One region of the Shewanella sp. BJSY2023SW001 genome, then DNA from elsewhere that is predicted to be linked to it. Evidence: predicted binding sites of a transcription regulator. Region 1 holds the regulator's gene; each other region holds the start of a gene.
What was found. The regulator NrdR, encoded in region 1, represses ribonucleotide reductase genes. The targets are predictions, from matches to a motif close to AAACACNANATNTNGTGTTT.

Region 1 (2,205 bases):
TAGGGGCGGCAACTGACCAAGAGTACCGGGCTGACAATTTTCAATAACCTGGCATCGAGCGGCATACGGCAGTTACTGTCGAGTATCACTCGCAGCGGTTGAATAAGCTCCTGCTCACTCAGGGTTTCACCCAGGCTGCCAAGCTCAGAGTGCCGGACATTCAAGGAAGGGTCATCGGCCAATACGGTTTCAATGCCGGTGAGCAGAGCGCAGCAGCGGGCCCTGAGCCTTTGCACGTCGCGGCGCGCCTCGGGGCCGGTTATCCACTTGGACTCACCGTTGGCCAGTGCCGTCTTGCCATCGAGACTCGCCGCCAGTTTGAGGGTGACCCAGGGGCGATTTCGCTCCATCCGCGATAAAAAGCCCGGATTCAACGCTCTGGCCTGCTCAGCCAAGAGACCGCTCTGCACCTGAACCCCGGCCTCCTGCAGCATGCCGATACCTCGGCCGGCCACCTGAGGGTTGGGATCTGTCATAGCCACCACCACCCGCTTGAGGCCATGTTTAATTAAGGCTTCGGCACAGGGCGGGGTGCGACCATAGTGACTGCAGGGTTCGAGGGTGACATAGGCAGTAGCGCCGCGGGCCTTGTCAGCGGCCATTTTCAAGGCATGTACTTCGGCATGGGGCTCACCGGCACGCTGATGCCAGCCTTCGCCGACAATCTTGCCATCGGCATCTATGATGACGCAGCCGACATTGGGGTTGGGGCGGGTTGTATAACGGCCACGGCGAGCCAGCATTATGGCGCGGCTCATCATGGCGATATCAGTATTGGACCACATGGGGGTTTCCGTTACTTAACAGTTGGCTGTGACTGACAGCCTATTTTTTCTCCAGCTTGGCAATCGCTTCACCAAACTCTGACACATCTTCAAAGGCACGATACACAGAGGCAAAACGAATATAGGCCACCTTATCCAGCTCAATAAGATGATCCATCATCAGGTTGCCGATCATTTCCGAGGTCACTTCCCGCTCGCCTGTGGCTCTGAGGGTGGACTTGATCTTGCTGATCGCCTCTTCAATCTTATCCATGGAAACCGGACGTTTCTCGGCGGCGCGCAGCATACCGCCGCGCAGCTTATCCTCATCGAACGGTTGCCTGCTGCCATCGCGCTTGATCACTCTGGGCATGACGAGCTCGGCACCTTCAAAGGTGGTAAAGCGTTCATGACACAGAGTACATTCCCGGCGACGGCGCACCTGATGACCGTCTGCCACCAGCCTGGAATCTATCACCTTGGTATCCGTCGCACTGCAAAATGGACAATGCATTATGCCTCCTGGTGCTCAGTTGCCGGCAGCGGCTGCTGCTAAATGGCAGGAACAAAAATGGCCGCTGAATTCAGCGGCCATCGAAGTTTATCCTATTCCCTTGAAAAGGTTAACCGTAAACAGGGAAGCGAGCGCACAGTTCCAGCACCTGGCTCTTCACGCGCTCGATAACGGCGTCATCGTGAGCATTGTCGAGCACATCACAGATCCAGCCGGTCAGTTCACGGGCTTCGGCTTCCTTGAAACCGCGGCGAGTGATGGCCGGTGTACCGATACGCACCCCGGAGGTCACAAATGGTGAGCGGGGGTCGTTAGGCACTGAGTTCTTGTTAACTGTGATGTTGGCGCGGCCCAGAGCGGCGTCGGCTTCTTTACCGGTCAGCTCACGGCCAATCAGGTCCACCAGCATCAGATGGTTGCTGGTACCGCCGGAAACTATCTTGTAACCGCGCTCGAGGAACACCTCAACCATGGCCTTGGCGTTGTTGACCACCTGCTGCTGATAGGTCTTGAATTCCGGCTCCAGTGCTTCTTTGAAGGCCACGGCTTTACCGGCGATAACGTGCATCAGAGGACCACCCTGACCGCCCGGGAATACTGCGGAATTCAGCTTCTTGTACAGATCTTCATCGTCGGCAGCCGACAGAATCACACCACCGCGGGGACCGGCCAGCGTCTTGTGAGTGGTCGAAGTCACCACGTGGGCGTGCGGCACAGGGTTAGGATAAACACCGGCAGCGATAAGACCGGCCACGTGGGCCATATCGACAAACAGGTAAGCGCCAATTTTGTCGGCGATTTCGCGCAGCTTGGCCCAGTCAACTATGCCTGAGTAGGCCGAGAAGCCGCCGATGATCATCTTGGGCTTGTGTTCCAGCGCCAGCGTTTCGAGTTCGCTGTAGTCAATCTTGCCGGACTCATCGATAC
Region 2 (2,205 bases), on a different contig from region 1:
TGTCACAGTCGATGGATATTCTGGAGCAGCGCCACAAGCGCGCGCGTTTAATGGGAGATCCACCGGATATCTGTATTGTACCTAAGGTGTCGGATATAGGCACTATGGAGTTCCACCGTGCCAGTGAAGCCATTGCCGCCGGTGAGAAGGCGGTGCAGCAGGCCTCGCATCTGATTGATGCGGCGTTGGGGCGTCTCTGAAGCAGGCGCTTTTTATTAATGCTTGGTGTGGGCACATTTTCTGCGGTGTGGGCACACTTTCTGCATAGTTCAGCACATCATTAGCATCAAGGCGCTCAAAGGGCGTTTTTCTGACATTTCTCAAGCAATTTTGTCTTAAAAACAACCAATAGAACGTCGATATGACGGAAAACTGACATGCAGCCAATCCATTCTTCTGTGGATCCCAGATTGTCCGGGGTCGATGCCTATGGCGTCAACAATCGTTTGACCAGCGGCAGCGGCCTCTCGGTTGTCGACACTGAAACTGTCAGTGACAACAAAAGCAAGGGCTCAACCTCGGCAAATATAGGGCAGGACAGCATATCCCTCTCCAACGATGGCAAAAGAGCCGCACGGGTGCAGGAGTTGGCCAAGGAGTTTTTCGGCTCAGGCCAGTTCAGCAGTGCCGATTTGCCCAAGCTGTTGGCGCGCCTCGGCGAGGAAGGGCTGTTGTCTGAAAGTCAGATGGTCAAATTGCAGGGCAATGGCCTGATGGGAGTTGATACCAAGGATAACGTCAGCCTCAAGGAGTTTATTCAAGGCCAGATTGGTTTGCTCAGACAACAGGCCAGCCAAAGCCCTTTGCTCAATGCACTTGAGGGAGCGGACAGTCTTATGGGCAATATGGGGATGATGTATACCCCATCGAGCTCTTTGGCGGCCAACAAGGTGGCGGCTCAGTTGGATGCCGTGCTCAAGGGCGAAAACCAAACTGCCAAGAGCGCAGAGAGCGGCAATGGCAGCAGCAAGCTAGCGGCCAAGGTCGACTCCGCACTGCAAGAGCCGCAACTGTTATCCCGGCTCAGTGGTGTCAGCGCGCTGATGCGCACCGCTGCAGCCATGGGCAGCCAGCAGCAGGGCAGTGGGCAAATCAACAGTTATCTGGCCTTGGTAAAGAGGTACTGACTAGCGGCCGTTTGGAGCCCGGTCAAGGGAAAAATCTCCACAAGTTGTGCTCGTCGGCACTAATCCCATAGTGTTGTTCATCCTCTTCAATACCATGATCCAGATCATGGTATTGAAGAGCGATTTGTCGCTTAATCTCCACATATAGTGCTTGGTTAATAAAACACCACTATATATGGTGTTAAATAAACAACATGGAGATTAAAGAAATGCCGGTAGTGATTAAGCGGGACGGGTGCCGTACTCAGTTCGACGAAACAAGGATAAGGGATGCGGTGCTGGCGGCCTCTAGCCACTGCGGTATAGAAGATGCGGACTATGCGGCCACAGTTGCAGCTTTGGTCACCCAGGCGGTAACCGACAAGGCCGAGGTCAATATCCAGGAGTTGCAGGACAGGGTAGAAAATCTATTGATGGAAGGGCCGTACAAGCAAGTGGCCCGTAGCTACATAGAATATCGTCATGACAGAGATATCTGCCGTGAATCCAGCAGCCGCCTGAATCTGGAGATCCGCGGCCTGGTCGAGCAGAGTAACGCGACCTTGCTCAACGAAAATGCCAATAAAGATTCCAAGGTGATCCCCACCCAGAGGGATCTCCTGGCCGGTATTGTCGCCAAACATTATGCTAAACATCATATCCTGCCCAAGGATGTGGTTGCCGCCCATGAGGCCGGTGAGATCCACTATCACGATCTCGACTATTCACCTTTCTTCCCTATGTTCAACTGTATGCTGATCGATCTCGGTGGCATGTTGACCCAAGGGTTCAAGATGGGCAATGCCGAGATTGAAACGCCAAAATCCATCTCGACTGCCACTGCAGTTACCGCGCAGATCATCGCCCAGGTCGCCAGCCATATTTATGGCGGCACCACAATCAACCGCATAGATGAAGTGTTGGCCCCCTTTGTGGCCAAGAGCTACGACAAGCATTATCAAACGGCGCTCAAGTGGGGGATTACCGATGCCAAGGCGTTTGCCACAGAGCAGACCAAGAAAGAGTGTCACGACGCCTTCCAGTCGCTGGAATATGAGGTCAATACCCTGCATACCGCTAATGGTCAGACGCCTTTTGT
Region 3 (2,205 bases), on a different contig from region 1:
TTCGACTTGGATGGAACTTTGGTGGATACCGCCGAGGACCTGACCGAAGCGCTGGCCTTGGCGCTGGCATCCCATGGGGTATCGATAGAAGATAAGCGCAAACTTTTGCGCACTCTGGCCTCTCACGGCTCGCTTGCCATGGTGCAAGCCGCCGTGCCCCAAGCCTCAGCCGAAGAGCAGGAGCATCTCCGGCAAGCGATGCTCAGGGAATATGATGCGGTCAACGGCCAAAAAGCCTGTTTGTTTGAAGGCATAGAAGCCTTGCTGGACAGTGCCCGTTCAAGAGCTATGCCGCTGGGGATTGTCACCAATAAACCAGCGCGTTTTACCCGTCCCTTGTTAGAGCGCATCGGGCTGCTTAAACGCTTTGATGCTGTGATCAGTGCCGATACTACCCTCTATCGCAAGCCCCACCCGGCTCCTATGTTACTGGGGGCCCAGCAGCTTAACTGCGCGACCGAACGTATTCTCTATCTTGGCGATGCAGAGCGCGACATAGCCGCGGCGCAGGCGGTTAATATGCCCTCTGCCATCGCCATGTGGGGATATCTGGCGGCAGAGGATAAACCGGCAGACTGGGGCGCAGATTGGCAGTTGAACCATCCACAGGCAGTAATGTCTCTGCCATTGTGGTAACAAGGTAAGAAAAACGCTAAATCGGCACTGTTTTCCCGAGGGGACAAGGCCTTAATGAAAGTCGCAGTCCGGATGCTACTTTAACCGAGCGGATCTGCGCAAGATCGCGGATCGCTGCTTATTTTAGCAGTCGATCACCTTGAGTGAGATCGCTTAATTTTCAACCATGATGACTGTGCGCCAGCAATGATGCAGCTTTGCGGAATCGGCCATTCAATATCCTCAAGATATCCACAAGATATACCCAAAACTCAGGCTTGCAAAAAGTGCCATACCTCACTATCTTGTTATCCAAGATATAGAAAAACACCATATCTTGTGTATCAGTCGCAATCAAACATACTAGTCTTGCACTGAAAACTCCCGGTTAACAGAGCCCACTCGGGCCGCCGTCGTTAACTGTTCGGTTGATTGTTTTACAAGGGAAGGTTTAATGACGCCGACGCGTCATTGTCACAGATATTACAACCAAGGCCTATCTTCAATGAATAGCACTATGACAGTTACCAAACGCAGTGGCGCACGCGAGACCATAGATCTCGATAAGATCCATCGCGTTATCACCTGGGCAGCCAAAGGATTAAACAACGTCTCGGTCTCCGAGGTGGAGTTACGTTCTCACCTGCAGTTTTACGATGGTATTCCCACTGAAGCCATCCATGAAACCATTATCAAGGCCGCAGCCGATCTGATCTCTCCCGACTCTCCGGACTATCAGTTCCTGGCCGCCCGCCTTGCTGTTTTTCATTTGCGTAAGAAAGCCTTTGGTCAGTTTGAGCCGCCAAAACTGGTTGATCATGTCAGCAAGTTGGTTGCCATGGGCAAGTACGACAAGCACCTGTTGGAAGACTACAGCCGTGAAGAGTTGGATGTACTCGACAGCTATATCGACCACTGGCGCGACATGAACTTCTCCTATGCTGCCGTCAAACAGCTGGAAGGCAAGTATCTGGTACAAAACCGTGTGACTCATGAAGTCTACGAAAGTGCCCAGTTCCTCTACATTCTGGTCGCCGCCTGTCTGTTTGCCCGTTATCCGAAAGAAACCCGGCTGCAGTATGTCAAAGACTTTTATGATGCGGTTTCTACCTTCAAGATCTCTTTGCCGACCCCTATCATGTCCGGTGTGCGTACGCCGACACGTCAGTTCAGCTCTTGCGTGTTGATCGAGTGTGATGACAGCCTGGATTCTATCAATGCCACGGCCTCATCCATCGTCAAATATGTCAGCCAGAGAGCCGGTATCGGTGTGAACGCCGGCCGTATTCGCGCCCTGGGCAGCCCTATTCGTGGCGGCGAAGCCTTCCACACAGGTTGTTTGCCTTTTTACAAATATTTCCAGACTGCGGTGAAATCCTGCTCCCAGGGCGGCGTTCGCGGCGGTGCTGCAACCCTGTTCTACCCTATCTGGCACCTGGAAGTTGAATCGCTGCTAGTACTGAAAAACAACCGTGGTGTTGAAGACAACCGTATCCGTCACCTGGACTATGGCGTTCAGATCAACAAGCTGATGTATCACCGGATGATCAAGGGCCAAAATATCACTCTGTTCAGCCCATCGGACGTTCC

Region 2: a site for NrdR is predicted at 1,292-1,311, ahead of nrdD (anaerobic ribonucleoside-triphosphate reductase). Genes of this name have one in related genera too.
Region 3: a site for NrdR is predicted at 941-960, ahead of nrdA (class 1a ribonucleoside-diphosphate reductase subunit alpha). Genes of this name have one in related genera too.

What each region holds. Positions count from the first base shown of each region.
Region 1 is NZ_JBKORF010000020.1:9,224-11,428, forward strand. It holds gene ribD (bifunctional diaminohydroxyphosphoribosylaminopyrimidine deaminase/5-amino-6-(5-phosphoribosylamino)uracil reductase RibD) at 1-785, opposite strand, end outside; gene nrdR (transcriptional regulator NrdR) at 826-1,278, opposite strand; gene glyA (serine hydroxymethyltransferase) at 1,388-2,205, opposite strand, start outside.
Region 2 is NZ_JBKORF010000019.1:37,835-40,039, forward strand. It holds gene rssA (patatin-like phospholipase RssA) at 1-200, shown strand, start outside; gene ACMHXH_RS04290 (hypothetical protein) at 378-1,127, shown strand; gene nrdD (anaerobic ribonucleoside-triphosphate reductase) at 1,337-2,205, shown strand, end outside.
Region 3 is NZ_JBKORF010000011.1:159,869-162,073, forward strand. It holds gene ACMHXH_RS02480 (HAD family hydrolase) at 1-636, shown strand, start outside; gene nrdA (class 1a ribonucleoside-diphosphate reductase subunit alpha) at 1,121-2,205, shown strand, end outside.